DNA from 3 places in the Peribacillus sp. YIM B13482 genome. Region 3 is predicted to be linked to each of the others. Evidence: riboswitches for the same ligand, from Rfam matches in the RefSeq annotation. Region 3 holds a riboswitch; each other region holds the start of a gene.
The links. Region 3 has a riboswitch for cyclic di-AMP ahead of ACFX4L_RS16300 (TrkH family potassium uptake protein). Riboswitches for the same ligand answer to the same signal wherever they lie in the genome.
Positions count from the first base shown of each region.

Region 1: it holds a riboswitch for cyclic di-AMP, as region 3 does, so the genes downstream of both, ACFX4L_RS18260 (APC family permease) here and ACFX4L_RS16300 (TrkH family potassium uptake protein) in region 3, are expected to answer to the same signal.
Region 2: it holds a riboswitch for cyclic di-AMP, as region 3 does, so the genes downstream of both, ACFX4L_RS23410 (APC family permease) here and ACFX4L_RS16300 (TrkH family potassium uptake protein) in region 3, are expected to answer to the same signal.

Region 1 is NZ_JBHZPF010000042.1:35,216-45,246, forward strand. Features, by position in the region: gene galU (UTP--glucose-1-phosphate uridylyltransferase GalU) at 1-551, opposite strand, end outside; gene ACFX4L_RS18245 (DUF6044 family protein) at 725-2,395, shown strand; gene ACFX4L_RS18250 (glycosyltransferase family 2 protein) at 2,411-3,433, shown strand; gene ACFX4L_RS18255 (GtrA family protein) at 3,393-3,848, shown strand; cyclic di-AMP (ydaO/yuaA leader) riboswitch at 4,259-4,402, shown strand; gene ACFX4L_RS18260 (APC family permease) at 4,539-6,365, shown strand; gene ACFX4L_RS18265 (hypothetical protein) at 6,611-6,925, shown strand; gene ACFX4L_RS18270 (hypothetical protein) at 6,977-7,141, shown strand; gene ACFX4L_RS18275 (RhaT/GlcU family sugar-proton symporter) at 7,284-8,138, shown strand; gene ACFX4L_RS18280 (glucose 1-dehydrogenase) at 8,154-8,939, shown strand; gene ACFX4L_RS18285 (NADPH-dependent FMN reductase) at 9,069-9,614, opposite strand; gene ACFX4L_RS18290 (hypothetical protein) at 9,729-9,911, opposite strand.
Region 2 is NZ_JBHZPF010000080.1:3,134-13,164, forward strand. Features, by position in the region: gene ACFX4L_RS23380 (DJ-1/PfpI family protein) at 1-113, opposite strand, end outside; gene ACFX4L_RS23385 (TetR/AcrR family transcriptional regulator) at 290-886, opposite strand; gene ACFX4L_RS23390 (DUF192 domain-containing protein) at 1,238-1,576, shown strand; gene ACFX4L_RS23395 (YhgE/Pip family protein) at 2,173-4,383, opposite strand; gene ACFX4L_RS23400 (hypothetical protein) at 4,737-5,018, shown strand; gene ACFX4L_RS23405 (bacitracin ABC transporter ATP-binding protein) at 5,490-5,612, opposite strand; cyclic di-AMP (ydaO/yuaA leader) riboswitch at 5,760-5,904, shown strand; gene ACFX4L_RS23410 (APC family permease) at 6,062-7,888, shown strand; gene ACFX4L_RS23415 (lectin-like domain-containing protein) at 8,160-10,031, opposite strand, start outside.
Region 3 is NZ_JBHZPF010000034.1:33,971-44,001, forward strand. Features, by position in the region: gene ACFX4L_RS16275 (ABC transporter permease) at 257-1,273, opposite strand; gene ACFX4L_RS16280 (ABC transporter ATP-binding protein) at 1,270-1,995, opposite strand; gene ACFX4L_RS16285 (TetR/AcrR family transcriptional regulator) at 2,113-2,712, shown strand; gene ACFX4L_RS16290 (MFS transporter) at 2,781-3,371, opposite strand; gene ACFX4L_RS16295 (hypothetical protein) at 3,515-3,706, opposite strand; cyclic di-AMP (ydaO/yuaA leader) riboswitch at 4,039-4,181, shown strand; gene ACFX4L_RS16300 (TrkH family potassium uptake protein) at 4,352-5,689, shown strand; gene ACFX4L_RS16305 (potassium channel family protein) at 5,713-6,369, shown strand; gene ACFX4L_RS16310 (hypothetical protein) at 6,419-6,823, opposite strand; gene ACFX4L_RS16315 (STAS domain-containing protein) at 6,962-7,795, opposite strand; gene ACFX4L_RS16320 (class I SAM-dependent methyltransferase) at 8,221-8,925, opposite strand; gene ACFX4L_RS16325 (class I SAM-dependent methyltransferase) at 9,187-9,879, opposite strand.

The sequences.
Region 1 (10,031 bases), on a different contig from region 3:
CGTACCAGAAATAAATCCTCATATTGTTCTTGGAAATTTACAATCCCATACTTTGAGACAGCGGCAGGTGACACTTCCTTACACCCGATAATGCTCGCTCGAACCTTGTTATACCGTTCCATTAGCTGTTTCAAGGCTGGGACACGACTATCCACGATATCATCACCTAATAGGACGGCAAAAGGTTCGTCTCCGATAAAAGTTTTGGCACATAGAACTGCATGCCCCAGACCTAATGGTTCCTTTTGTCTTACATAGTGAATATCCACCATATTGGAAATGTTCTCCACGATTGTAAGCAGATCATTTTGTCCTTTCTTTTGTAGTAGCATTTCAAGCTCTATGGATTTATCGAAATGATCTTCAATGGCACGTTTGTTTTTCCCCGTAACGATGATAATATCTGTAATCCCTGATTGTACCGCTTCCTCGATAATATATTGAATGGTCGGCTTATCGACAATCGGCAGCATTTCCTTTGGTTGAGCTTTTGTAGCAGGTAAAAATCGTGTTCCTAAACCGGCTGCTGGAATTACGGCTTTCTTTATCATAGCCTAGCCCCTTTTTAAGGTTCTTTTATTCCGCTTTTTGTTCTACCCTTCATTTTATGTAGTCATTGGTTGACCTATATCAAAAAAAGGTGAAAATAAATCCCTGAAAAAGAATAGATTTACCATTGAAGTAAATATTATGGATATATGAATTTCGTCAAGAGGTGTATATTTTGCCAATTGAAAATCAAGAGCGAAAACAAATCCTTTTTGCTTTACTCGTCATAATTTTATATCTCTCTCCTCTACTCATCCTTGGAGAAAATGCACATATTCGTGTACATGATAATTTGGATTCCAACCTTGCCTGGTATAAAGTGCTTTCAGAAAGCGGTGAGTTATTTGGTTCAATAAACGCCAAAATTCCACAGATTATGAATGGGCTGCCCCGAAATGCGTTTGGCAGTGAATTCAGTATTATCGTGTGGCTTCATGCCCTTTTTCCGACAATGGTTGCATATGCAATAAGCCAGGCATTAACAAGATTTATTGCTTTCTTTGGTATGTATATCCTATTAAAAAAACATTTCATTACAGGGCGCCAATCGGGATGGATTAGGGTTGGAACATCCTTAGCCTTTGCCCTTACTCCATTTTGGCCATCGGGAATGCTCAGCACGCTTGGGATGCCGCTAGCCCTTTGGGCTTTTTTGAATATCCGCAACAAGGACCACTCGTGGAAGAATTATTTGGTCCTTACACTTTTACCTCTATATTCAAGCATCGTACTTGGCTTTTTCTTTTTCCTGGTTGCAATGGGCCTTCTTTGGATAACGGATGTGATTAGGAGAAAAGGTTGGAATTTAAGGTTTTTTCTTTCAATCGTTTATATGACCTTCATTTTTGGTCTTGTGGAGTATCGTTTGATTGCTTCTTTCATTTTTGATTCGGAGCCAAACAGCAGGGATGAATATTTTCACGCAAGGCTACCGCTCGAGTGGGTCATTAAGCTTACTTTCAAAAATTTCGTTCTTGGACATACGCATGTCATGACTGTACATGCGCTTATCATCCTGCCGATTACAGCTTTTGCCCTTTATATTATTTTGATCAAAAAACTGTGGAGACAGGAAAGGGTTTTTGTTTTTTTGTTCGGTTTGAATTTTATGCTCTCCGCATGGTATGCATTTTGGTTTTATAAAGGCTGGCTTCCTTTAACAGAAAGGTTCCATACCTTGGATACTTTTAATTTTGCCAGATTTCACTTTTTAAGGCCGATGGTGATTTACTTGGGGTTTGCCCTCGCCATAAAAATCATCTGGGAACACAGTGAATTTGCTAAGAAAACCCTTTTAATCTTCATTGCCGTTCAAATCATGGTTTTAATGGGTTTCAATGAAGAAATCACTAACAATAAAAAACCATCTTTTAAAGAGTTCTATGCAGAAAGCCTTTTTCAGGATATAGAAGAGCATATTGGCCTCCCACAGGAAGAATATCGGGTTGCAAGCATCGGTCTACATCCTGCTATCGCCCAATTTAATGGGTTTTACACGCTCGATAGCTATAACAATTTCTATCCGCTTACATACAAACATCAATTTCGTCAAATAATTGAAAACGAATTGGCAAAGAATAAAAACATCAGAATCTACTTTGATGAATGGGGAGGACGTTGTTACCTATTTGCCGATGAGCTTGGTAAGCATTATATGTTCAAAAAAGGCTCGAAGAAAGAGTTGGATAATTTGGAGATTAATGTAGATGCGTTTAAAGGATTAGGCGGCAAGTATATATTTTCTGCCGTACCAATCAACAACGCGAAGGAAAACGGGTTGGAACTGGATAGGATTTTCACAAAGAAAGGGACCGTTTGGAAAATTCATTTATACAGAGTCATTTGAAAAGGGGGGGATATTGTGAATTCACCGATAGTGACGATTGTTGTACCTTGTTATAACGAAGAAAGTGTTTTGCAGGATACCATTTCCCAGCTTTGTGGATTGGTGAGGGGTTTAGTCGAAGAAAATGTTGTGTCTGGTCAAAGTAAAATTCTATTGGTTGATGATGGAAGTAAAGATCAAACATGGAAGATCATATATAAGGAAACGATTAACAATGAATATGTTCGTGGACTAAAGCTTTCACGGAATGCAGGCCACCAAAATGCACTCCTTGCCGGATTGTTTACAGCCAAGGAAGCCTCGGATTGTGTGATTTCAATTGATGCAGATTTACAAGATGATATTCAAGTCATCCCTGAATTCATTCGGAAATTCACTGAAGGATGTGAAATTGTATATGGCGTCCGCCAAAAAAGGGACCTTGATTCATTTTTTAAACGAACATCTGCAACTGGCTTTTATAAAATGATGAACAAAATGGGGGTCAACCTTGTCTATAATCATGCAGATTTCCGGCTAATGAGCAAAAGGGCGATCGTGGAGTTGGAACGATTTGAAGAAACGAATCTTTTTTTACGGGGAATCGTCCCGCTTATTGGGTTTAAGACGGACTCTGTTTATTATGACCGCAAAGAAAGATTGGCAGGGGAAACGAAATATCCATTTAAGAAGATGGTTGCTTTTGCTCTTGATGGCATTACTTCCTTTTCAGTAACACCGATCCGGCTTGTATTATGGCTAGGATGTCTTTCCTTTTTCATTAGCTTACTTTTTGGGTCATACTTTTTATGGTTAAAGTTTTTTGGGCAGACCGAAACTGGTTGGACCTCATTAATTACCTCCATCTGGTTGATCGGCGGACTCCAGTTGATTGCTGTCGGCTTGATTGGGGAATATATCGGTAAAATCTATAATGAATCCAAACGCCGGCCTAAATATATTGTGGATCTGGATTTATTTAATCCGCTCGATTTAAATAAACGGGAGCAACTAGATAATGAACGGACAAGTATTGAAAAACTATCTAAAACACACTAACTCCTTTATCCGCTTTTTATTGGTTGGAATGGTCAATACAGGGGTTGGACTTTCCATCATGCTTTTTCTCATGAATGTTCTTGAATTATCTTACTGGATCTCTACCTTTTTCGGCAATGGTATGGGAGCAGTAACGAGTTTTCTGTTGAACAGGACTTTTACTTTTAGAAGCGATATAGATTGGCGGAGAGGGGTTGCCCGTTTCTTTTGCGTCATCCTGATTTGTTATTCCGCGGCTTATTCTTTAGGACAAGCCATTGCAGGATCCTTGGAAGCATCCGTTCATTTTTCCATTCAGCAAAATGTGGCTGTACTTATCGGAACAATCTTTTATACAGTACTGAACTATATTGGCCAGAAATACTTTGTCTTTAAAAAAAGCAATTTGGGAACAATTCAAGAAGGAAGGAACTGATTAGAATCAAAGAATGCCCCTTTGGATGGAAATCAAAGTGGATTTCAAGAAGCGAATTTTTGATTTTCAGCGTGGAGTTTATATATTGCAAACCTATCCAAGCGGGGGCAGATCCTTTTAATAAGAAAGGTGAACCGTTAATAAATTAGAGATTTAAACAGTTTCGTAATTCGGTAATTTTCCCTTTTAAGGACCCACCGTTTTTGTTCTTTCATTTCTTAAAAATTGATTGGGAAGTTTCTCTTTTTTAACAAGTTATTCACCTTTTTCCTACCTTCGAATCATGCACTTGGATGACTTATGTTATATACGTCAGAACAAAGCCTCACTTAAAATAAATTATTATTTTACTGTGCAAAATTTTCATTTACTTTTCCATTTCACGGGAGTATGATAATCAACAGTTTCGTATTTCTAAATCGCTTAAACCTTATGGTACGGGGGGTCCGGTATGGGATTATTTTAACAATCCAAGGGGTGAATCCTTTCAAGGTAGGGCTACTCTTAGGTCCGAATCCGACAGCTAACCTCGTAAGCGTTATATGAGAGGGAAGGTGGAGCTTGTTAGACAAAAAAGTGGATGTCTACAGGTCTATTTAGTTATGACTTGTGGGCATTTTTCCATTTTTTTTGTTTTTTCTATAGCTGGGTAACATAAACTTATAACTTAAAAATGGTGGTGAATTCTTGATGTTATCTTCTATAAAGAGGTTTTTGATCGGGAGACCTTTAAAATCAAATGCACTAGGTGATCAAAAGCTTAACAAAACCAAGGCTTTGGCGATATTATCTTCTGATGCTTTGTCTTCGGTTGCTTATGGACCGGAGCAAATATTAATCGTTCTGATCACGGTCGGTGCTGCGGCATTCTGGTATTCCATACCCATCGCCATCGGAGTATTGTTACTGTTGGCTGCATTGATCTTGTCCTATAGACAAATCATTTTTGCTTATCCTCATGGCGGGGGAGCCTATGTGGTTTCAAAAAACAATTTAGGTATCAATCCAGGGTTGATAGCTGGAGGATCCTTATTGGTCGATTATATTTTAACTGTAGCTGTAAGTGTTTCTGCAGGTACGGATGCTATCACGTCCGCCTTTCCCGGCCTTCATGCATATAATGTAGGCATAGCCATCGTTTTTGTATTTCTGCTTACCATCCTTAATCTAAGAGGGGTTACGGAGTCGGCCTCTGTTTTGGCCTATCCGGTGTATCTATTCGTTTTAGCATTGTTCATCTTGATTGGTGTAGGAATTTACAAAATCCTGACAGGAGGAGTCTCACCGGAATTACACGCGCCAATCGGGACTCCAGTAGCGGGCATCAGTTTATTCATACTGCTAAGAGCATTTGCATCAGGAAGTTCCGCATTGACAGGAGTCGAAGCGATTTCCAATGCGATTCCGAACTTTAAAGACCCAGCTCCGAATAATGCTGCAAAAACTTTAATAGCTATGGGTTCCTTACTGGCTGTATTATTTACGGGAATCGTATTCTTAGCCTACTATTTAAGCATTGTTCCTAGCGCAGAGGTAACGGTCGTCTCGCAGATTGCTGAAGAGATCTTTGGTCGGAATTTCATGTATTTCTTCATTCAAGGTACGACTGCATTGATCTTGATTCTTGCTGCCAATACTGGCTATTCCGCTTTCCCCTTGCTTGCGGTGAATCTTGCAAAAGATAAATTCATACCAAGGGCGTTTACGATTAGAGGGGACCGATTAGGATATTCCAATGGAATTATCATACTAGGACTTGCATCCATCATCTTAATAGTCGCATTTGGGGGACATACAGAAAATCTTATTCCACTTTATGCGGTAGGGGTATTTATTCCATTTACGTTTTCCCAGACCGGGATGATTGTCAAATGGATACGCGAAAAGCCAAAAGGCTGGATCATGAAATTAACCATTAATTCAATTGGTGCCACTATTAGTTTTATCGTCACGATGATATTCTTTTTAACCAAATTTACTCAGGTTTGGCCTGTTTTGATTTTTTTACCTATCATCATTTTAATTTTTCATCGAATTAGGAAGCATTATGAAGCAGTCGGAGACCAGCTAAGGATTACAACTTGTGAGCCCATCTTGCCAATAGAAGGGAATATCATTATTGTGCCTGTGGCCGGTATAACTCATGTGGTTGAGAACTCTTTAAATTATGCTAAATCTCTATCAGCACATCAGGTCATTGCCGTTTATGTTGCTTTTGAAAGAGAAGATGAAAAGAAATTTGAAGAAAAGTGGAAAAAGTGGCAGCCAGATGTTAGACTCGTCACACTAAACTCTTATTACAGGAGTATCATACAGCCATTAACTAAATTCGTGGATACAGTTGAACATAAAGCGAGTGAATCCAACTATAAAGTTACGGTAATAATCCCGCAATTTATTCCGAAGAAAGGCTGGCACAATATTCTTCATAACCAATCAAGTTTACTGATTAAGGCCTACTTGCTTTATAGAAGAAATGTAGTTGTTGCGACAGTTCCCTATCATTTGAAGAAGTAAGTTCCATCATCTAAGAAAAGAAGCAAACCTACATATGGTTTGCTTTTTTATTGGGCTCTGTTCGTATATTATTTATAATCTCATAATTAAAAAGACAGCACTACGGCTGTCTTTTTTCAAACTAACGCCCCCGATATAATAAGATCATTCATTAATAACTCATTAATTTCACAATAACTATTATTGCTCAGTAAGGTGCAAGGATACTTCATCTTTCATAACATATAGGCTACTGGATTTTGCATTTGCTAACTAGAGTATTTCACCATAATCATATTGGTGTTAGCCTGGGTAAATGCATGGTCATGATGTTAAGTATAACGGCAAGTTTAATGCTGCCATTCCTGTTGCCCGGCAAGCTGCGGTTTTACCGTTCTGGCCATCTCAATATGTGCAGTGGCAGCATCAATAGCGGAAGGCCATTCGGTTTAACAGCGGTTATGGAGTCTCTATCAACAACACTGATAGGAGCCATGCTTGGGGTCATGCTGGCTCTTGATTCACAAACTTTCATGATCATTTCGATGAATCTGAATACCTTCCCAGTATATTCTTTGTGACTTTTTATATAAAGAGAGAGGATGTAAAAGAAACAAAAAGTGGGAGGGGATTTGCTCCTTTTCTTTCTGACTCTCTTGTTCTCCCTCATCTTTATCGGAACGACGGCTGTTTATGAAAGTGATTATTTCAAGGTAGTGATGATTCGGAAATGGACATGCAACATCATAACATGGTGGGTAGCTGCAATTAATATCACTATCGTCAAAAAGGGCTGAGACTGCAGCCCTTTTTGTGTTGAACACTATTTCTGCGGGAACTGGATAAAATTACCGAGGTTCAATTCAAATAATGCGAACAACATATTAAGAGAATATAAAATGAAATTTCCGTTAGTACATACAAATATGGGGGTTGAAGATGGATATATTATTAGCTCTCTTGCCTGCATTATTCTGGGGAAGCATCGTTTTATTTAATGTGAAACTTGGGGGGGGACCCTATAGTCAAACACTAGGTACAACGATTGGCGCCTTGATTTTTTCAATTGGTGTTTATATTTTTGCCGATATCAAGTTGTCACTTTTGGTGTTTGGCGTCGGGATCGTTTCTGGATTGTTTTGGGCCGTTGGACAAGCTAATCAGCTTAAGAGCATTGATTTAATGGGTGTTTCCAAAACGATGCCGATATCAACTGGATTACAGCTCATTTCAACGACTTTATTCGGGGTCATTGTTTTTCACGAATGGTCTACTATGAAAGCGGTCATTTTAGGCGTTTTGGCACTAGTTTTCATTATTATAGGAATTGTCTTGACCTCCTTGGAAGATAAAGAATCAAAAGAGGGCAAATCGGGAAACTTGAAAAAAGGAATCATTATTCTCCTCATCTCGACGTTCGGTTATTTGGTCTATGTGGTCGTAGCCCGGCTTTTCAATGTTAATGGCTGGTCAGCATTGTTCCCTCAAGCGATCGGGATGGTGATAGGCGGTCTATTATTGACCTTTAAACATAAACCGTTTAACAAATATACGATCCGCAATATAATTCCCGGACTGATATGGGCTGCAGGGAACATGTTTTTATTCATATCCCAGCCCCGTGTTGGAGTGGCTACGAGTTTTTCCCTTTCTCAAATGGGCATAGTCATATCAACTCTCGGCGGGATCATCATATTACGTGAAAAGAAAACGAAGCGCCAACTAATTGGAATCGTTATAGGAATTATCTTGATTATCATAGCCGGGATTATGCTCGGATTGGCAAAAAGTTAATTGGAGGGTGATTGAATGTATACAGATTTAGAGGGTAAGGTCGTTGTTATAACCGGTTCATCCACTGGTTTAGGAAAGGCGATGGCCATTCGCTTTGTTCAGGAAAAGGCAAAGGTCGTGGTTAATTATCGCACTAAATCAGAGGAAGCGGACAGTGTATTGGAAGAAATCAAAAACAATGGTGGGGAAGCTATTGCAGTGAAATGTGATGTCACGGTTGAAGAAGATATGATTAACATTGTTCGATCTGCGGTAAAGGAATTCGGGAAACTTGATATATTCATTAATAATGCAGGAGTAGAAAATGCCGTTCCATCTCACGAGATGCCGTTAAGCGACTGGAATAGGGTAATTGACACCAATTTAACCGGTAATTTCTTAGGCTGCCGTGAAGCGATCAAGTATTTTGTCGAGAACAATGTTAAAGGGAATGTGATAAACATGTCCAGTGTACATGAGATGATTCCCTGGCCTTTATTCGTACATTACGCGGCAAGCAAGGGCGGTGTGAAGTTGCTTACGGAAACCCTGGCGCTTGAATATGCACCGAAAGGGATTCGTGTGAACAGCATTGGACCTGGAGCCATCGCCACGCCAATTAATGCCGACAAACTTGAAGATCCCAAAAAGAAAAAGGATCTGGAAAGCATGATTCCAATGGGGTATATCGGAAAGCCTGAAGAGATTGCCGCGGTTGCCGTATGGCTGGCATCTTCAGAATCCAGTTATGTAACGGGCATCACTTTATTTGCTGATGGCGGGATGACGAAATATCCTTCATTCCAAGCTGGAAGAGGATGAATGTATCTGCCTAGAAAAGGCAGGATTTAAATCGAGAAGGAGCACTGCCATCAAGGCTCATTTAACTCATGAATGAAGCAGCAAGAATCCCAGCAGGAGCGATCTGCTGGGATTCTTGTCTTAAAAGCATTAACGAGTATGATGATTATACCAGCTAATGAAGTTATCGACGACCGTATCGATAAACTGGACAGTCGACTCATGTGTAAGACTGCCTTCGTCATTGATTTTGTCATGCACGGCTCCGACGTATACTTCATTCCCGGGAAGGAGCGGGGAGGAGATGCCTAGAGCGAATAGGATTTCACGTAAATGCAATTGAGCTTTAACCGTTCCTAATTGTCCCATTGACGCACCCATGATCCATGAAGGTTTGCCAATCAAGACTTTATCCACACGTGACAACCAATCGATGGCATTGCCCAATACGCCTGGAATCGTCCCATTGTATTCAGGCGTTACCCATAGGACTGCATCTGCATCAGCCACTTTGCTTTTAAATTCTTTCACGACTGCAGGAGGCTCATTTTCAATATCTTGATCATAAAAAGGAAGGTCCCGAATGTTTAAGATTTCGAGATCAAAACGATCTTGATATCTAGTTTGAATATATTTGGCAAGCTTTAGGTTGTAAGACTCTTTACGAATACTTCCCACTATTGCAACAATTTTCATCTTCATTACCTCCGATTGTTTATTTTTTATGGATAATCATGTTAATAAGTTCCACTAGTCTATTATAATTGGAAATTAAATGAAAGGGAAAAGGGATGCTTAGGAAATAATCTTTCACTGATCACCCTTCTTTCGAACAACGGTGGAATGCTTCTCCATAATGAAGCCAAAAAAGGAAGCGAGCATTTGCTTAAAAAGCATACCAAGTACAACGGGTACAGCGACGGCAGCAGGGAAATAGGTAGTCGCAAGAACGGATCCTGCACTGATGCTTCGCATTCCTCCTGTAAATGTCAAGGTGATGATATCCCCCTTTCCCCATCTTGAAAATTTTACCGACCACCCAAGAATGGACATACTCTGAAGCAGCTATGAACAAAACCAAGAGGGCCATGATCATTAATTTCCGTTCCAAGC
Region 2 (10,031 bases), on a different contig from region 3:
CTATCTTTGGCGACAAACTTCACTTCGATACCCTTTACGGCAGCAAATACCTCGTATGGACCAATTGCATCTAGGGCTGTGATCCCATTGTAAAGCATGATTGCGACTTTCATGATGAACACTCCTTTAAACATAGTATTTTGGCTAAATTTCAGGATTGGACCGAACCGGACCGGACCGGACCGGACCGTCCGGTTTATTATACATGCTCATTTAACTTTTTTCATAAATTAATTAGTAATTTTAGTGAACAAAAAAGCTAAAGAACCAAGAGGTATTAGGATTACCCCTAGTTCTTTTCTGAGTAGTGCTGTAAAAGTATACTTATTTGCCCAATGCTATGAAGCATATGTTCATTATTTAAAGACAAGCGACTTGCCATAACGGCGCCTTCTATTGTGGAAAACAAAAAGGATGCTAAAGAATAAGAATCTACATCTTGAAGAAATTCTTTTGAACGAATTCCCTCATCAATGATAGATTGTATGATAATTAAAGTATGATTATGGGCTTCGTCAGCTTTATCATGAAGTTCTGGAAATCCAAAATCAGTTTCTATGGCCGTATTAAGTAGAGGACATCCGCCATCAACAGGTGGATTATTAACAGCATCTTTATAAATATGACACATTGCTATTAATTTATCTGTTGCTGTAACTTTAGATTTTGTAGCTTCAAAAAAATGATTCCAGATAATGCTTACAGAATATTCGAATGAAGCAATAGCAATTTCGTTCTTATTTTCAAATCGTCTATATATTGCTCCTTTTGGTAATCTTGTTGCTTTCATAATATCTTGTATAGAAGTTTGACTGTAGCCTTTTTTATTAAATAAGGCTAAGGAAGTTTGAATAATAAGTTCGCGTGTTTTATCTACCTTATTCATTTATTTTCTCCTTTGTATGTGAATGTAACATTTATTATATCTAAAAATGCAACCTCTGCCTAATAGTCTCTATGGGGGCTAGGTATGGCTAAAACTGTGTATAAAGTTTTAAATTGAATCAAGAAGGAGATTATTCCGTGGATTGGTTTATCAACTTTTTGTGTGAAGTGAAAAGGAGCTTGCCTAGTTATTTTTTTCTTCTTTTTTGCATTTTATCTCCAACTTTCTTTCTTTTTATTATTAGGGGAAAAGACGTTTTTTCGAAAAAAGGAAATTTCAATCTCATGAACTTCTTTTAAAAAGACAGCAATTTTCTTTCCTGCTTATAATAATAATCGAAGGTGAGTGAACATGAAAAATAGTATAAAAACAAAAATGATAAAAATACTCAGTGGTAACAGGGAAACTAGATTACCCGTTCAAGTTGCAGATACTCAAAGAAAAAGAGAAAAGGGCTTAATGTTTGTTGGAAAATTACCCGAAAATGAGGGGATGTTATTTGTGTATTCGGAAAAAATATATGGTGGCTTTTGGATGAAAAACACATTCATTCCTTCATCTATTGCTTTTATTGATTCAGATGGGGAAATTCTAAAAATACTTGATATGGAGCCTTGTAAAGAGGATAAATGTTGTCCTACCTATGATCCAGAACTTTCTTATCATTATGCAATTGAGGTGAATCTTTGATGGTTTGAAAAGAATCAAATCAAAGAAGGGGATTATGTAAAGTTTGATTGAATTGATCTCACCTCACCACTAGTTCTTAGAGGTGAGGTGATTTTTCAATGGATATTTATGTTAATATTACTGAAAAAATTGTGAAGAAATGTACTTAAACTAACAGGTGCTTTAGTTCATTAACAGGGGTTGCTGCGGCAGCCTTTTTGTATGAAAACATATTCGTGAAAGGCCATACTAAAATAAGTCCACCATATTCTAATTTAGCTAAAGGCAGGTTAGTTCAACAGTGCTGTTTGATCTTTGTTCAACAATAGGGCCCTTTAATTGAATAAGGGTCACAGAAATGATCAATCAAACTTTTATATAAAAGAACGATTCAATTGAATATATTAAGAGCGTGTTTTGAACATTCTTTTTTTTTCAAAACACGCTCTTTCTTTTTGTTCGTGTATCAAGATTATTAGTATCAATTTGATCAAACATTATTCTAAAGCAACTGAGTCATTAGTAAAATATGAAAAAAGTAATAGTATCAGTATGTCCAAGATTTAGAGATTAATTGCAATTGTCTTGAAGTTTTTGCACCAGAACCAAAGATTTGCTTAAGCGGCAGAGATGCTTTTTTTATGTCTTAATTGAAGAACAAAAAATAAGTAAGTACCAGCATTCAAGACAAATCCAAACACGGCTAACATTAGCGCATAGCTCCATACATCATGTAGATCATTTCCAATCGAGATAAGATCCCGAAATCCTTTTATAGCATACGTCATTGGAAGGAATGCATGTATGTGTTGATAAAATGGAGGTGCTAACGCTATAGGGAATGTACCTGAGCTACCGCCAATTTGCAATAAGAGTAGAATGAATCCAATAATCTGTCCTATTTTTCCAAAAATGGTGCAGAGCATTTGCGCCAAAGATAGGAAAGTAAGACTCGTCAAAATTGTAAATAGATATAAGCCCCATGCATTTTTAACTTCTAGACCCATCCCCTGGATAAGTATAGTAACTGCTAGAATGGATTGAATCAAACTAACCACAATAACAACACTGTGCTTACTGAGGAACCAAGAAGCCCCGGATGTTGGTTCTAACGGTGTTTCTTTAAGTTGATAACTAGAAGAGAAAATTAATGCACTAGCCATCAAACCAATAGACAAAATATAAGGAATTAAGCCAGCTCCATATTCATTTACCTCACTGATTTTGTGTGGTTCCAACTTTATTGGATTAGACAACATGTCGTAATTTTTATCATTCATTTTCAATTCATTCGCTTTTGTAGCACCAGATTGTAACGAAGAATGTAATTGACCTGTTCCGTCAGATAGATGGGAAGATCCCTTATATATTGATGCGGAACCATCTGCAAGTTTTTGAGAGTCTTCACTAAACTGATTGGCACTAGAGTTAAGTTTTTCAATCCCTTTTGCAAATTGATTGCTTGCATTGTCCATTTTTAATATACTGTCGGAAACAGCGCGAGTTCCATCTGTTAATTTGTTAGCACCACTATGTGCTTCGGCTAACATTTTGTTAAATGTCCCTAGATTTGAACTAAGGGTATGTTGCCCTTCAGCCAATTTATTAGCGCCTTCATACATCGATAGTTGTCCTTTTGCAAACAGATCAAGTTGACTCTGCACTTGCTGTGAATTTTGTGAAACGGTTAACATCGTAGACTCGAATTCCGTAATTTCTTGTTTTAAATCATCTGCAGTGGAAAGAGACATGAAAGTATCCAAATTCAAAAGCAACTGTTGTTTTTCTTCCTCAGAAAGACTTTTGCTTTTAAGGATAATCCTTTTTTGTTCTTTAACTAGTTGGTTCTGCCCTTGAAGGATTTGTTGTAAGGAGTTCAGTTGACTAATCATTTCAGGCTGTCTTTCATATATATCCCCCAACGCGATTAATAGTGGGTCAACTTTGTCTTGAATTTCAATTGTACCTTGGTGTGCCTGCTGTAGGTTTCTTTTAAGATCATTAGCTCCTTGTTCTAATTGTTTAGAACCTTTGGCGAGATTTTCACCAGTTTTGTTAAGGACACCCAAGCCATTTTCTAAATTATCCATACCACTATTAAGTGTTTGAACCCCGTTAGACAATTGACCAATTTCCGTTTGAAATTGTTGAGTTCCATTGCGTAAACTTTGTGTACCATCTTTAAATAAGACGGTACCAGCAGCTAAACTCTGCAAATGGTCTTGTAGTGTTTTGGAGGAATTTGTAATTTTGTTGGCAGCCTGGTCTATTTTATTCGCTCCTTCAGCTGCTTTTTGTAAATGCTCGCCTACTTCATTTAAACTATTAAATAATGTGACTGCATATTGTTTTGTGATAGAATTTGATATTTTCTCATTGATTTTACTAATTCCAGAGGTTGCTATCTTTGATGCAGTATAGTTTTTCCCCGGATTTGTGTAATATCTCAGGCCCATTTTACTAGGATGTTTATCTAACAAGGTAGCTCCATTTTTAGAGAAATCATTTGGAATTTCGACTACCATGTAAAAATCTTCATTTTTTAATCCTTTAAACGCTTCTTTACTATTGGTAAATTTCCATTTAAACGAGTGATTCTGTTTCAAATCATGAACCAAATCTTTTCCTAACTGTAAATTCTGCCCAGAAAATTTTGATCCCAGATCTTCATTTACTACTGCAATTGGAAGATCTCCAGTTTTAGAATAAGGATTTCTAAAAGCGGATAGAAAAATGCTGCTATAGAGCAACGGTACAAAAAGAATGACTATCAATGTTAACCCAGTTTTGCGATGGCTGAAAATATTTTTCCACTCGCCTCTTATCATATTCAATTATATTATCCCCCATTGTTTCTAGTACTAAATATATTTTGTAGGACCCTAATTTCATAGCTAATTTTACTATAAGATGTCCTTGGGTGTTAGACTTCATTTTTCCATTTTTAATAATTTTTTTAATTCGCCCAATTCACCGTCTGGAAACGATTAGCCCACGTTTACATGTTCCGGAAGCTGCTCATTATGTATATGATTTTACCGTGAACTTAAATTCAAGGGTGATGAAATCCTGCGATTCAGCGAGTATTGGTGAGAAAGTCGTATAAACTGAGGGAGTTGAAGAAGGATTTTGTTTTTACGTTAAACTGTATACAGTTTAACGGTTTTAGGAGGTGAAAATGATGAAACGTGCGATAGGAATTTTTCTTACTCTTTCATCTTTACTAACATACTTAATAGTAGACATGCTTTATGACCCTGTTAAGAATACAATAACAACAACAGATATGAATTCAGGAGTTACAACAGTAACAGTACATTATCAATATCCTTTGATGTTTTGGGTAATTTGTGTCATTTTAATAATTACTTTTATTCTTGGGATTTACTTTATTCTAGCAAAGGAAAAGCAATATGAGGAATGTCCACTCTGTGATACTCCAGAATATACTAGAAATAAGTGAATCGAACTCCCATGAAAATTAAAAAAGCACAAAATCCAGAAAAAACCACAATAAAATAGACCCAGTAAAAACGCTTTTAAAAAAAAGGCTGAGCCTTATGAGTGATCTGATTGAGTTTGGTAAATCGTTAAACAAAAACCTCCAATTATAGAAAATTAAGTAGAGGCTAGCGCGACGACCAAAAAAGGATTAATCTCCCATGAGTGCTACCCATAAAGGGCGCGACAGTCGGTGGTACACCGTGGTCATCGGAGTCAGACTAACGGATGGGCTCAAAGGCACCATAGTTCAAAGGCCTTCTTCGCCAGCCATTAAAACATTATCGACATAGAGACCAATTTTCATTCTCTGTGGTGAAGCGCTGATTTTTGCGCTTCATGAATGGCTAACGGGGCAGTTTAATGAAAAAGTGAGGACATACACAATGGTATGAGTTCAATATCTAAAGGTACTTTCTTGTGGACTTATATTCTAATCATTGTTTATGGGTTCTGCAATTTGTTCTTTTGTGGGACCTCCATATTGCTGGTTAATGTCTTTAGCTAACTCATCTAAAAATTCATCAGATAAAAAGGGACTATTATCTTTGAACATGTAAATCCTCCTTTCGTGTTAGAAATCAAAAATACTAAAGCATGAACTAATATGTACTACTAACATTTCCGTTATCCTCGGTTTTAATCTTTTACATAAAATTCATTTACATTCTCTGAACACAGGAGTATTATAATCACAGTTCAAATTTCTAAATCGCTGAAACCATTAGGTACGGGGGAACCATTTTTGTGGGTTGTTACTTAACCCAAGGGGTGAATCCTTTCAAGGTAGGGCTACTCAAAGGTCCGAATCCGACAGCTAACCTCGTAAGCGTTAAATGAGAAGGAAGGTGGAACTTGTGACACACGAAAAGTGATGTGCCTACAGGTCTATTAAATATGACTTGTAGGCACTTTTTTATGCATGTAAAATTATTTCTTTTTTGAGTAATTACTATTGATAAGGGTAAAAATTAACCAATAGATATATTAGGCGGTGCGTGATTAATGATTCCATTCATAAAAAGGCTTTTAATTGGACGACCTTTGAAATCCAATGAATTAGGAGAACAGAAACTTAACAAAACGAAAGCATTAGCAATCCTTTCTTCTGATGCTCTATCATCAGTGGCATATGGTCCTGAACAAATTTTGATAGTATTGATTACGTTAGGTGCAGCAGCATTTTGGTATTCAATTCCTATCGCAGTTGGTGTATTAATTCTTTTAACAGCTCTCATATTGTCTTATAGGCAAATCATCTTTGCTTATCCTCATGGCGGTGGAGCGTATGTGGTTTCAAAGAGCAATTTAGGTGTAAATCCAGGCTTAATAGCTGGAGGATCCCTATTGGTAGACTACATACTAACTGTTGCTGTAAGTGTGTCTGCTGGGACCGATGCTTTAACATCTGCCTTTCCCACTTTACATAACTATAATGTGGTAATTGCCATTGTATTTGTAATTCTTATTACAATTTTGAATTTAAGAGGAGTAACGGAGTCTGCTTCAATATTAGCCTACCCCGTTTACTTATTCGTTTTTGCGTTGTTTATATTAATTGGTGTGGGTATTTATAATATTCTAACTGGAGGAGTTTCTCCTGAATTACACACCCCAATAGGTACACCTGTGGCGGGAATCAGTTTGTTTATTCTTTTAAGGGCGTTTGCTTCAGGAAGTTCGGCCTTAACAGGGGTTGAAGCCATATCGAATGCTATTCCTAACTTTAAAGACCCAGCTCCAAATAATGCGGCTAAAACATTAATGGCAATGGGAACCTTGCTTGCCATACTGTTTTCAGGAATCGTATTTTTAGCCTATTATTATGGCATTTCTCCAAGTGGAGAGGTAACCGTTGTTTCCCAAATTGCCGAAGAAACTTTCGGACGGAATTTCATGTACTTCTTTATTCAAGGAACTACAGCATTGATATTAATCCTTGCTGCGAACACTGGTTATTCGGCTTTCCCGTTGTTGGCAGTGAATCTTGCAAAGGATAAGTTTATTCCAAGGATGTTTCTAGTTAGAGGGGACCGATTAGGATATTCAAATGGCATCATCATCCTTGGTATTGCTTCAATACTTTTAATTGTTGCTTTTCAGGCAGAAACAGAGCATCTAATCCCACTTTATGCAGTTGGAGTTTTTATTCCATTTACATTGTCCCAAACAGGAATGATGGCTAAATGGATTCGTGAGAAGCCTCAGGGGTGGCTTCCAAAACTAATAGTTAATACGATTGGTGCTGTTATTAGTTTCACGGTCACAATGATGTTCTTTTTAACAAAATTCTCACAGGTTTGGTCAATCCTAATTTTTCTACCTATCATTGTCCTTCTCTTCCATCGAATTAAAAAGCATTATGAAGCTGTTGGAGACCAACTTAGGCTTACAACTTGTGAACCATCTGTGACCATTGACGGTAATGTTATGATAGTGCCTGTTGCTGGCATGACTCATGTTGTAGAGAATACCTTAAATTATGCTAAATCTCTTTCTCCTGAACAAATTATTGCTGTGTATGTTGCATTTGAAAGAGAAGACGAGAAGAAGTTTGAAGAACAATGGAAGAAATGGCAACCTGATGTAAGACTGGTGACACTGCACTCTCATTACAGAAGTATCATCAACCCACTTACCAAATTTGTTGATACTGTAGAGCATAAAGCAAGGGAAGGGAATTATCGGGTAACGGTTGTCATTCCACAATTTATTCCCAAAAAAGGCTGGCACAATATTCTTCACAATCAATCAAGTTTTCTTATTAAGGCCTTCTTACTGTATCGGAGAAACGTGGTAGTAACAACTGTACCTTATCATTTGAAAAAATAAAAAAGGAGGACTTCAATTTATGTATTTCTTAATAAATTAAGTATTAAACGGAGCTATTAAGCTTCTTCTACTTGAACTAACGGGTGCTTTACTTCAATAAGGGAGTTGCTTTGACAGCTCTTTTTTTATGGAGCTAACGGTGAAGAAAACTTGAAGAAACACAGAGGTGATAAATCTCTGTGTTTCTTCTTTTTTAATATATTTATTAAAACCAATTTTTATATTTTTAGGCACGTTTTCTAAGTCTATTACTAAATAAACTTTACAATTCTTACTTTGTAGGCTCTACAATTATTTTAATTCCACCTATCCATCCTGCTAAAAAGTTTTCAATAACTATTATTGGCTTTTTGTAGGGTTCAATTTTTGTTGGTATAAATGGATTACTTGTTAACTTTCTGTATCCTTTTTGTATTTGCTCCGCACCAAGTAACCTTGTATTTAGAATTTCTTGACTTTCTCCACTAGCAGAATCAGGTTTTAGTGATACTTTAACAATATGGTGTGCCACAGTTCCTTCATCTTCTGGTTTAACATATACTGTAATTTGATAAGAGATATTGTTTTCCAACTCCACTTGTTTGTATATGGCTACATGTTTATCTGAAAAAAATACCCATTTTCCATTTAAAGCATTTTCTTCATCTTCTTCTAGGATAATTGATTCACCAGAGAAGAATTTCCATCCTTTCGGATCACCATTCTCCCATCCATCATCAATAACAGGTACCATAACGATAATTGTTTTTTCGTCACTTTCTTCATAACTATTTAATACTTTATATGTGACATGGTATTCACCCGGTTTTGAGGTATCAACATTATTAGATTCTACAGTAACTTTATCTGTTATATCTCCATCTATTGGATCTGTTGCTTTGAGTCCAATTGGTTCATAGTTTAACGGATCAAATGCTGTGCCTATTTCAATATCAACATCATATGCCTCTATAGTTGGTTTTGTATATACAGTGACTTCTATTGTTTTTTCGTCACTTTTTTCATAACTATTTAGTACTTTATATGTGACATGGTATTTACCCGGTTTCGAGGTATCAACATTATTAGATTCTATAGTAATTTTATCTGTTATATCTCCATCTATTGGATCAGTTGCTTTGAGTTCAATTGGTTCATAGTTTAATGGATCAAATGCTAAGTCTTTCTTAATCGCCACATTATGTGCAGCTATGGTTGGTTTCGTATATACTACGACTTCTATTGTCTTTTCATCACTTTCTTCATAACTATTTAATACTTTATATGTGACACGATATGCACCTGGTTTAGATGTATCTACGTTATTAAATTCTACAGTAATTTTATCTGTTATATCTCCATCTATTTCATCAGTTGCTTTAAGTCCAATTGGTTCATAGTTTAACGGATCAAATGCTGTGCCTATTTCAATATCAACAGGATTTGCCTCTATAGTTGGTTTTGTAAAGTATGCTTCAAACAAAGTAACTCCGATCTGATGCTTGTTATTAGCAGCCCCTGTAGCTGAACCGATAACAAAAGTGTATTTCTGATTTAAATCAAATGCAGGATTTAATAACTCCCATGTTTGATATCTTGGACTAGCAGATCTAGTAGTATCATCATTGTTTTTCTCTTGAAGCCTTGCTGTTAGCTTGTTGTTACGCGCATCCCAATTAATAGTTAGAATCCTCCACTTACTATTCGGTGCAGGTATTCTTTGCATAGGCGCTAAGGCTGTTAAGTAGCTTGTATTTCGATTTGTACTTACAAATCCCGCATGTGTTCCATTCATTTGACCATGCCCAAATGAATCACCTGTTTCATCTGAAGAGGCTTTCCAATACGTATCTATCTCAAACCCTATCCCATTTGGTGCTCCTAGAATCCCTAAGCCTCCGCCCATTGAACCAATAAAACCAATTGATCCTCTATGAAACGCTATAGCAATACCATCAGCTCCACTGCCTTTAGATCCTAGGTATATATCTGCTACGAGAGTAAAATCGTGTCTCATATCAAATGCAGTTTTTCCAGCAATTGCACCTGCTTGAGAATTTATTGCTTCTGTTAAGGTTGTAATGTTAGTATTAGGGTCAAATTTAGCAGAGCCATTTATGCTACATATGTCACGAATATCAAGATATTGACTTTTTTGCTCCTT
Region 3 (10,031 bases):
CAATGCATATCATTATATCCTAGGACATCTTTAACAGGCCGTCAACAAACTACATACACCTGTCATTTTGAAAACTGCCGGTATGTTCGTCAAGGGGAAGTTCTTTCGAATAAATCAACCGAAACGAAGGATAATTCGTCCTTCATCCGGATAATTCGTCCGTTGTGTTTGATAATTAGACCTTCATCCGGCAGAACAAAAAAAGCCGGTTCCTCACTTTCCAGGAATCCGGCTTTTTTGTTTATTGATGTTCATTTTATAGTGCACGGTATTTTTTTAAACTTATAATATTGATGGTTATAAAAACGACGGAAAATGCCAGGAGTATGAGTAAATCCATTAAAACCTCATTGAAAGTGAAACCTTTGTACATAATCCCGTTCATGGCATCCGATGCGTAATAGAGCGGCATGACCTTGCCGATTTTTTGCAGCCAGTCTGCCATGCCATCCAATGGGAAAATCCCTGTGAAGAAGACTTGCGGCACGATGACCAACGGAATGAATTGTACCATTTGGAATTCAGATGTTGCGAAACTCGATAGTAATGTACCAAGCGATAATGCAACAAGCGCGACGAGTATATTCGTTAATAAAACGAGCCAAATGGAGCCAACAAGGACGATATCCAACACATTTACAGCATATAGTACGACAATTAAGGTTTGAACGAGCGCAAATATGCCATATCCGATTACATACCCCGCTACGATTTCGTATCGTTTAATCGGTGTAGCAAGCAACCGTTCCAACGTACCACTTGTTCGCTCCTTCAAAAGTGCAATCCCTGCTATTAAAAATACAAAGAAGAACACGAAAAAGCTGACGAGCATCGGACTGAACGTATCAAAACCCTTTGTTTTGGCATCCCCGTATACATATTGCTTCTCAATTGAGGGTGTATTTTTTCCATTCCCTTGCAGCCCTTGCATCATTTGCATTTGAACGGCCTTTGCACGGTTCGGTTCGTCGTTCAATAGTGTCAGTTTTATCTTGCCATTTTCAACCTGCAGCCAGCCATCTGTATCATTTTCAATCATTTTCCCCTGTGAAAATTCCTCAGCAGCCGTTACTTGAAAATCCGCTTGTTTCAATGCTTTAACCATAGCTTCATTACTGCCTGTAACAACGATTTTCAAATCACTCGCTTCTGTATCGAAAATAAAATACATGAGCGTTAAAATGAGCAATGGAGCGAGGAAAAATAAAGCGAGCGTCCTTCGATCCCGGCGCATCTGCTGTGTAATCCGCGTAACAAGAGAGGCAATTCTCATTTTAGGCCACCTCCAATCCTTAAAAAAACATCATCAAGCGTTTCCGCTGCATATTGTGTTTTTAAAGCCGCCGGGGTTCCTGATGCGATGATTTCACCCTCACGCAGCATCGCCAGTTTATCGCATCGTTCCGCCTCATCCATCACATGCGTCGTGATGATGATCGTCTTATGATCTTCATTTCTTAAACGCTCAAGTTCTCGCCAAATGGATCGTTTCAGCAAAGGGTCCATTCCCACTGTCGGTTCATCCAAAATGAGAATCTCCGGATTTTGGATGAGTGCAACCGCCAGTGACAGACGGCGTTTCATCCCCCCGGAATAATACGCAACCCGAACGTTCAAGTCACTCGTCAACTGTACGATTTCAGCTGCATATTGAATCCGTTCCCTTCGTTCCTTTTTCGAAAAACGGTATAGCTTCGCAAAAAACTCGAGGTTTTCAGCCCCCGTCAGATCTGTATATAAAGCATCGGATTGTGCCATATAGCCGACATCCATTAACAGTGCTTCATTTGGCACTTCATGATCCAGAACCGTGACTTTACCAGCATCGGGCTTAATCAATCCGACAATCATTTTAATCAAGGTCGTCTTTCCGCATCCGGATGGACCTAACAAGCCAAAAATTCCACTTTTTTCAATATTCAGGCTCAATGGCTGAATGACCTTTTTATGATGAAAACCCTTAGCAATTCCTTCAATAGAAATCGCATTTTTCATTGTACACACATCCTCCCTCTTTAATTAACACGGTGTTGAGTGTATCATCATTCTAAGGTAGCTTTTAGTCTAATACAATCAACACATTTCGAAAAATGTTTAGTGAGGAGACATTCAATGGCGGAATTTCATGAGGATATGGTACAGAAGAAGAAAAAGCAGATACAACATCATTTTATTGCACTCGTTGAAACAGAGGGGTTCCCACATGTCTCAGTGAAGAAAATTGCAGAGCGCGCCAACATTAATCGGGGCACATTCTATTTGCATTACACAGATAAATATGAATTGATGGATCACTTACAGCAGGAATTGTTAAATGAACTTCAAACTCGAATTACTGCCATTTTGCCGAAAGAGGCTTTTTTGGCCCTCCATCAACAACAACTTTACCCGCCTTTCGTAGCAATTTTTCAATTCATCAGTGAACATGCGCACGCATTAAGGGCCATTCTTGGAGATAAGGGAGATCCTTCTTTTGCAAAAAAAATAAAGCTTGTGTTCGGTGAAGTACTATTGGAGCGTTTGATCAGCCAGCATCCAGCAGCTAAAGATGAAGCATTCCGCATGTATATGCACGCCTTCATGACATCTGCGATTTTAGGCGTTATACAGGAGTGGCTGGAGAATTGCGAAGAGCAAACGGCGGAAGAAATGGCGAAAATTCATTTTCAAATCCTGAACTTCATCAGCCAATTACGGACATTCATTCAATGAATTTTTATAAAGGCATGTTCCATTTACATGCCTTTAGGATAATAAAATGGGATAATCCCCCTTTAAACTTACATCTTTTCCCCCGCTTTGACCTCTCCCCTTCCAACCTGATAATACCTGCTCTTCGAGGCCTTCATACTAAGCATGGACAATAAAATGGATATAGCAAGCATGATCATTGAACCTGAAATCACCACGAACCGAATCGAAATGAACTGAACTGAAACACCAACAATTACGGTAGTGATGATGATCAATAAAGCTTCTAACAAGCCAAAAACACTTCCGACCCTGCCCATGATTTCCACGGGAATATTATTTTGATAAAAGGTTTGAAAGCCTGTGTTGGCAAACGCCAATGAAAGGGCAATGATGAAAAAACCGATGGCGGCCATTGAAAAGGAATTCGAAAAGGCATAGACCATATAACCTATCGAGACAAACAAAGATCCAAGACCAATCATGTACGAGATTTGCACTTTACTGATGAATACGGCATTGACTATAGCACCCGCAATGATACCTGCTCCGGCGATGCTTACAAGGAATCCGTAATCGCTGTCCGACAAAAGGAGTATGGCCTTGGCAAACGCTGCTTCTTGGGAATCGATGGCCGTTTCCATCACCACCATGCAGCTGAATAAGAAATAAATAAGCATAATTTTCAAAACAAAAAAACTCATTCAAAATTAAATGAGTTTGAAAGCAAAACAAGATAGGAATTTTTCGCTCAGCGTTCCCGAATAAGACACAGGAATGACATAATTGAATACCGTTAAATGAATGTTTGGATTCAGTTGATTTACTTTAGGGAAAACAATTTTAAAAACGGATTCTTTTTCTTATCCGTTATCCTTAACTCATTCATTATGATTTGGTCCTCATGATCGGCTATCCATTTCCTTAGTGCATCTTTATCCTGGCATTGTGTTAAATATGTCTGGCCACCCTTGCCTGTAGCGTTAATAACATATCTATTGAACGTCTTCTCCATAATTGCCCGCCTTTTTTATAAAATGTCTGAAACCTTTAAATACGAATGCAATGACTTTTTCTTTATGCTTTTCAAAAGAAAAATAATTTATATATATTAATAACATTGATTGGCAATGACCTGTTCAGCTAGAAAGTGTTGAATCAAGTACACCGAAACTGTTATCATAATCGGATTAATCGAACCTATCATAATGTGCTAACTAATATTTGTCAATACGTTTTATCAATGTAAATAAAACGTAAATTTTCAGTTTTATTAAAGAAATATTTTTTTACAATTTAGGGGTTTACAACTGCTAAATGTTGGGAGTAGAATACGTTTATCAATTTAATACATTTCGGCCAAAACTCAAAGGAATTGAGTACGGAGGACCCAATCATTTGGGGTTAATTCTGCCATGCAGAAGGGATGAGATCAGCTCTTTCGCCATCCTACCCGTCAGCTAACTTCGTCGGCTAAAGCGAAGGAGGTCATAAGACCGCCTATTTCGGGAGCTTTTTTTTGCACGCTTTTTGTGACAAAATAGCTGTTCGATGATTACGCAGGTCTTTTTATTATGCTAAAAAAGGATTTGATAAAAGGATTGATGGTTAAGATATTCATACAGTTTTACACATGTCATTTTTAGGTAGGGATGATCAATTGATAAAAGCAAAAAATTTATTGGATCCGCCAAAAATCCTTGTACTCGGCTTTGCCACCCTGATACTTATTGGGGCCTATTTGCTGACCCTGCCGATTTCCACTGAAAATGGGAACGGCCTTGCTTTTCTGGATGCTTTATTCACCTCAACCTCCGCTACATGTGTAACAGGACTAGTCGTAGTGGATACGGGAACGACCTTCACCACTTTTGGTGAATTGGTCATCTTAACACTGATTCAGATAGGCGGCTTAGGATTCATGTCATTTGCGACGTTTTTCTTTTTCCTTTTAGGCAAAAGGATTTCTTTAAAAGGCAGGTTACTCTTGCAGGAGTCCTTAAATAATCTTTCCATGGCAGGTATAGTCAAGTTAGTAAAACGGCTTTTAATTTTCACGGCCATCATTGAAGGCTTGGGTGCCCTTATCTTATCGATTCGCTTTTCTTTTGACATGCCAATCGGCAAAGCGATCTATTACGGGGTTTTTCATTCCATATCGAATTTCAATAATGCCGGTTTTGATTTAATGGGAGAATTCAAGAGTTTGACCCCTTATGTATCGGATCCATTCGTAACCCTTACGGTCGCCTTCCTGATCACGTTTGGCGGAATAGGTTTTATCGTGATGAATGAACTATACGAATATCGTGATACCCATCGTTTATCTTTACATACGAAGGTTGTTCTGATGACTAGCCTGACACTTACAATCGCCGGCGCAATTTTAATCTTTTTATTCGAGTTCGGTAATGCCAAGACATTGCAGCCTTTATCTTTCATGGGTAAAACGTTATCGTCTCTATTTCAATCGGTTTCACCAAGGACGGCCGGCTCCAATACGCTGAATATCCCTGATTTGACTCAACCCACAATACTGCTCATCATTTTCTTGATGTTCGTTGGGGCTTCACCCGGATCGACTGGCGGCGGGATTAAAACAACCACATTTGCGACGCTTATCGGAACGGTCTGGTCACAGATTAAAGGAAAGGGTGATGTGGTATTATTCCGGCACCGCATTGTGAGTGAAACGATCTTTAAAGCATTATCCGTTACATTCATTGGCGTATTCATGGTTTCAATCATTTCCATTCTGCTGACCATCACTGAAAGCGGAAGTGACTTCTTGATGATTTTATTTGAAGCCACTTCAGCATTTGCCACCGTGGGACTTTCAATGGGTTTGACCCCCGAATTATCACCGGTTGGCCGGATGCTCATCATTTTCACGATGTTTGCAGGCCGTGTGGGTCCTTTGACTTTGGCCTTCGCCATCGCTATGAGGCGCAAACCAGATCCGTTCCGACGTCCAAAAGGGAAAATCATGATTGGTTAAACATAAATGAAGGAGTGTAAAAGATGGGAAAAAGACAATATGCCGTGATTGGTTTAGGCAGATTCGGAACCAGTGTGGCCCATAGATTATATTCGGCTGGCCAAGAGGTATTGGGTATTGATATCAGCGGGGAAAGAGTCGAGAATGCGGAACTGAGCGTTACCCATGCAGTCATTGCGGATACGACTGAAGAAGAGACATTGAAATCCATTGGAATCCGCAACTTCGATTGTGTCATCGTAGCCATCGGAATTGATATGCAATCAAGCATTTTAACTACCTTGCTTTTAAAAGAGCTTGGGGTCAAAAAGGTGATTGCCAAGGCCCTTAATAAAAATCATGGTCAGGTGCTCACTAAAGTTGGAGCCGACTGGGTCATCTATCCTGAGAGGGATATGGGGGAACGGGTCGCGAACCAGCTTCTGTCCCCTAACATGCTGAACTATATTGAACTCTCTAAAGAATACAATATCGAGGAAATCATAGTCCCCATGAGCATGAAGGGAAAAAGCCTCAGGGAGCTGGATTTACGCGCAAAATATAATATCAGCGTCATTGCCATCGTGAGTAATGGGGAAATTATCATAGCACCATCACCCGATCAGGATATCCATGAAAAAGATATGCTTTTAGTAGTTGGCAATAAAGAAGATCTAGCCGTCTTTGCAAATATTGAATAATGGATCCCCTTCTCGTTTCCGGTTCTGGCTGTATGAAGATGAACTAAAATCAGCCGATTAAGAATGATTCATCATAGGACTTCGTGTCATATATATCGATTCCTATAAATTCCCTGCAGTCAGGATCTGAAAAGAGAAACACTAATTTCTTGGCATCAGGATGAGTAACTGACCGTTTTACAAGTACATCATTCAATCTTAAGGAATAATAGCTTTCACCATCAGCTGTAATTCCTATTGTGAATGTAGGCATCTCATCAGCCAGACCTTTAATTTTCAAGGCTGTTTTACCTTCCAATTCAATTCCTATGATTGGAATGCCTTTGCCGAAATCCAGAATGATATCCTCGTTAAGCGGGAGCTCGTCCGTTTTTGTAATGGTGTGCTTCAATGGTTCGGCTAAATAGATATAGCCCATACCCGCATCATCATCAAATGTCATATGCCTTTCCATAGTTCCACCTCCCTTTTCTGTAGCGGTTTCATTTTTATGTTTACCCATTCAAGAAGGCCGCTTTATGGCGGTCTTCTTGAATGGATTTTATACTTTTTTCACTAAAACGAACATTCCCCTGCCATGAATACGTATGTATTATTTAATGGTATTGATGGCTTGGGCAAGAGTGGATTTTATCATCACTTTATCAAAAGGCAGTTGAAGCTTAACAGCAGTCTTGGCTATTTCCGGCCGAAGTCCTGAAAGGGTTGTCCGGATTCCAATCAAAGTTAAGGATTCAATCAATTGTGACAGTTGGTGGGCGGATACACTATCTATTGCATGGACTCCCGATAGGTCAATGAAAAGCCTGGTGACATTTTTTTCAGCGCATTTTTGTAATGTGTTTTCAAGCAAGGACATGCCTCTCGCCGTGTCAATATCACCGATCAGGGGAAGCAACGCCGTGTTATCTTTAAGGGAAATGATAGGCGAGCTCAATTCATCGATCGTTGCCTGCTGGGCTTTCATAATTTTATTGGCATATCTATGATTCGCTTCCGTAAACCGCTCCATCACTTCACTGAGCACCTTGACCACTATCCGGTACCAGGAGTTTATTTCCTCCTGTGTATGTTGATCTCCATGCAATGCCACGAATTGATCAATATAACCCAAGTATTGCTCTTGCGTTCGAAAGAACTCCCTCAATATAAAATAGATGGGTGTGTTTAAATGCTGCTCATCCTGACCGATATCTTCAATCCACTCACCAAGATGCTCAAAGTATTCCCTTTCCTCTGTATCAAAGACCTGAAAGAAACGTAAATGGAATTCATTATTTTGTTGCTTAAGCTTTTTAATTACTTCGGGATCAGGTGAGCTATAAACCCCCGCCTTATCATTTTTATTCAATGTTGCGTACCAATCCTCAGTCAATTGTGCTGCAACACCTAATAAAAATGAATATAGTTCTTTATTTCTGTGCATAAATTCCCCACCTATTTATTTTTTTATCATCCCAATTGGTCTCAGCAATCGATAAATCATCGCTACTGGAAGACTGAAATCAGCATTGTAAGGGTATTGAAAGTTAACGATTCAATCAACAAAGGAAGCATCGAAGATCCCCCCAATGGTCCCCTCTTTCCATTTACCTTCCCAGCTATTTTTGAAACCATACAACTGCCGATTTTTTAAAAAAGGATTCTTAAAAACATCCATCTATTATTCTGGTCATTTTATTGTTATAGTTTGCCATTTTTATTTTTTGTTAACAATTTAACCTTCATCCAAACCATTTTCTTTTCACGTGAAAAAAGGACCTGCTCCCAGTTCCTCCGTTTAGTGGCATTGAGCCGCACTATCCATAACCTTTAAACCATCCGATCACCATTTCGCCCATCTAATGATCATTACTTTTTCATAAATAAAGCCGTCCATAAACCTTGCACCCCAAAGGTTTCATCAGATTCTTCCTTTTTCCTCATTTTACGTATTTCCACCACTTCAAATTCCTTGAAAATCATTCTAAGTTTTTCTTCAGTAAAACCTAATCCGCCTTTAAGACTTCTTTGCCTATATACCTCCCAATCCGAGATGTCGGCACCACCTAATATGCCGCCTTCTACAAAACAAGTAATCGAATACAATCCCTTAGGCCTTAACGCCTTTTTCACCATCTCCAAATAATTGATCCTTCGATGTGGTGCGATATGATGAAAACAACCTGAATCATATACGAAGTCATATTGCCCTTCCTCAATTTCCAATTCAAATATATTCCTTTGAATGAAGTTCACTTGGACTTTCTTTTCTGCCGCTCGTTCTTTTCCCCATTCCAGGGCTTCCTTTGAAAGATCAACCGCATCAACAGAACAGCCCTTTTGAGCTAGGTAAATAGCATTTCTTCCAGGACCGCACCCAAGCTCAAGAACCTTTCCAGACCCAAGCAGCTCACTATCAAAGTATTGAACCAAATTCTCATCAGGGAGATTTCCGAAAAAGGGAACCCCCTTTTCCCGGTCTTCATAAAAACCATTCCAGAATGCAGTTGGCTCACGCAATAACGAATCAAGCATGTTCAATAGATCTTCATAGGTTGTAATCGTCTCCGACAAAACCATCACCTCTTCCCATTATATCCCACAATTTAATTATACCGATTTCGCCCGGCGGCCATGTAACAGCTGCATCGTTACATATGACGTAAAGCTAACAAAGTCGCACTCAAACTGCCTTCTGATTGATAATACAACATTACTTAATAACCGTTGATCAGCTCAATATCCATTAGAAAGGCGAGAAATGATAGACAACGGTGCTCCCATACTTACGCTCCTTGATAGAAACAACCCATTATCAACATTACGGACAGGTTCCTATTTTTTAGCTACCAAACAATAAAACTCATCTCTATTATGTATCCTGATGTCCTTGAATCCGCATTGTACCAAGCTACTTTCTATCTCCTGGATTGAATACAGTTTAAAGTCCTTCGTTTGCTCCATCATTTCCATATTAGTTTTATCCATAATTGATAAAAATAACATTCCATGCGGTTTTAACACTCGGTATGCTTCACATATGCCTTGATCAATATCATCCCAAAAATAAATGGTATGGACGGTGAATACTTTATCAAAAAAGTCATTTCTAAAAGGTAAGCTTTCAATATTGGCTACCTGTATATCCACCACCCCATCGTACAGATACTTCCTATTCCTCCTCATTGCTTCTTTGACCATCTTTTCGGAAATATCGACACCATAATTTCTGCCAAGAATATTCACTTGAGCCAATCTAGTTAATGTGGAGCCATTTCCCATTCCGACTTCCAGAATTTTTTCGTTTCCATTACTATTCAATAAGCCAATTGTCCAATCATTTATAGTATGGTTCCCTCTCTCCATATACCTGCCCACCCATTTGGAGAGAGGTCCTTTCGGATTTTTCAATTGACTCCCAATCCACTTCTGAAACATGCCTCCACCAGCTTCCTCAATATTATTGTTCTTTACCATCACTTTGGCAGCCATAACTATAACAATCAAAATGGCAAGACTGACAAACAAATAAATCCCCCTTAGATGAAAAAAATATCCCACCCGATTAAGAGAATCCACAACTACCTCTCTATAACAGAGCTTCCGTATCTCCAAGAAAATAATAATAGGGTTAAAAATAATACTGATGGCAGTAAGCATTGAAAAGATATAATCATGGC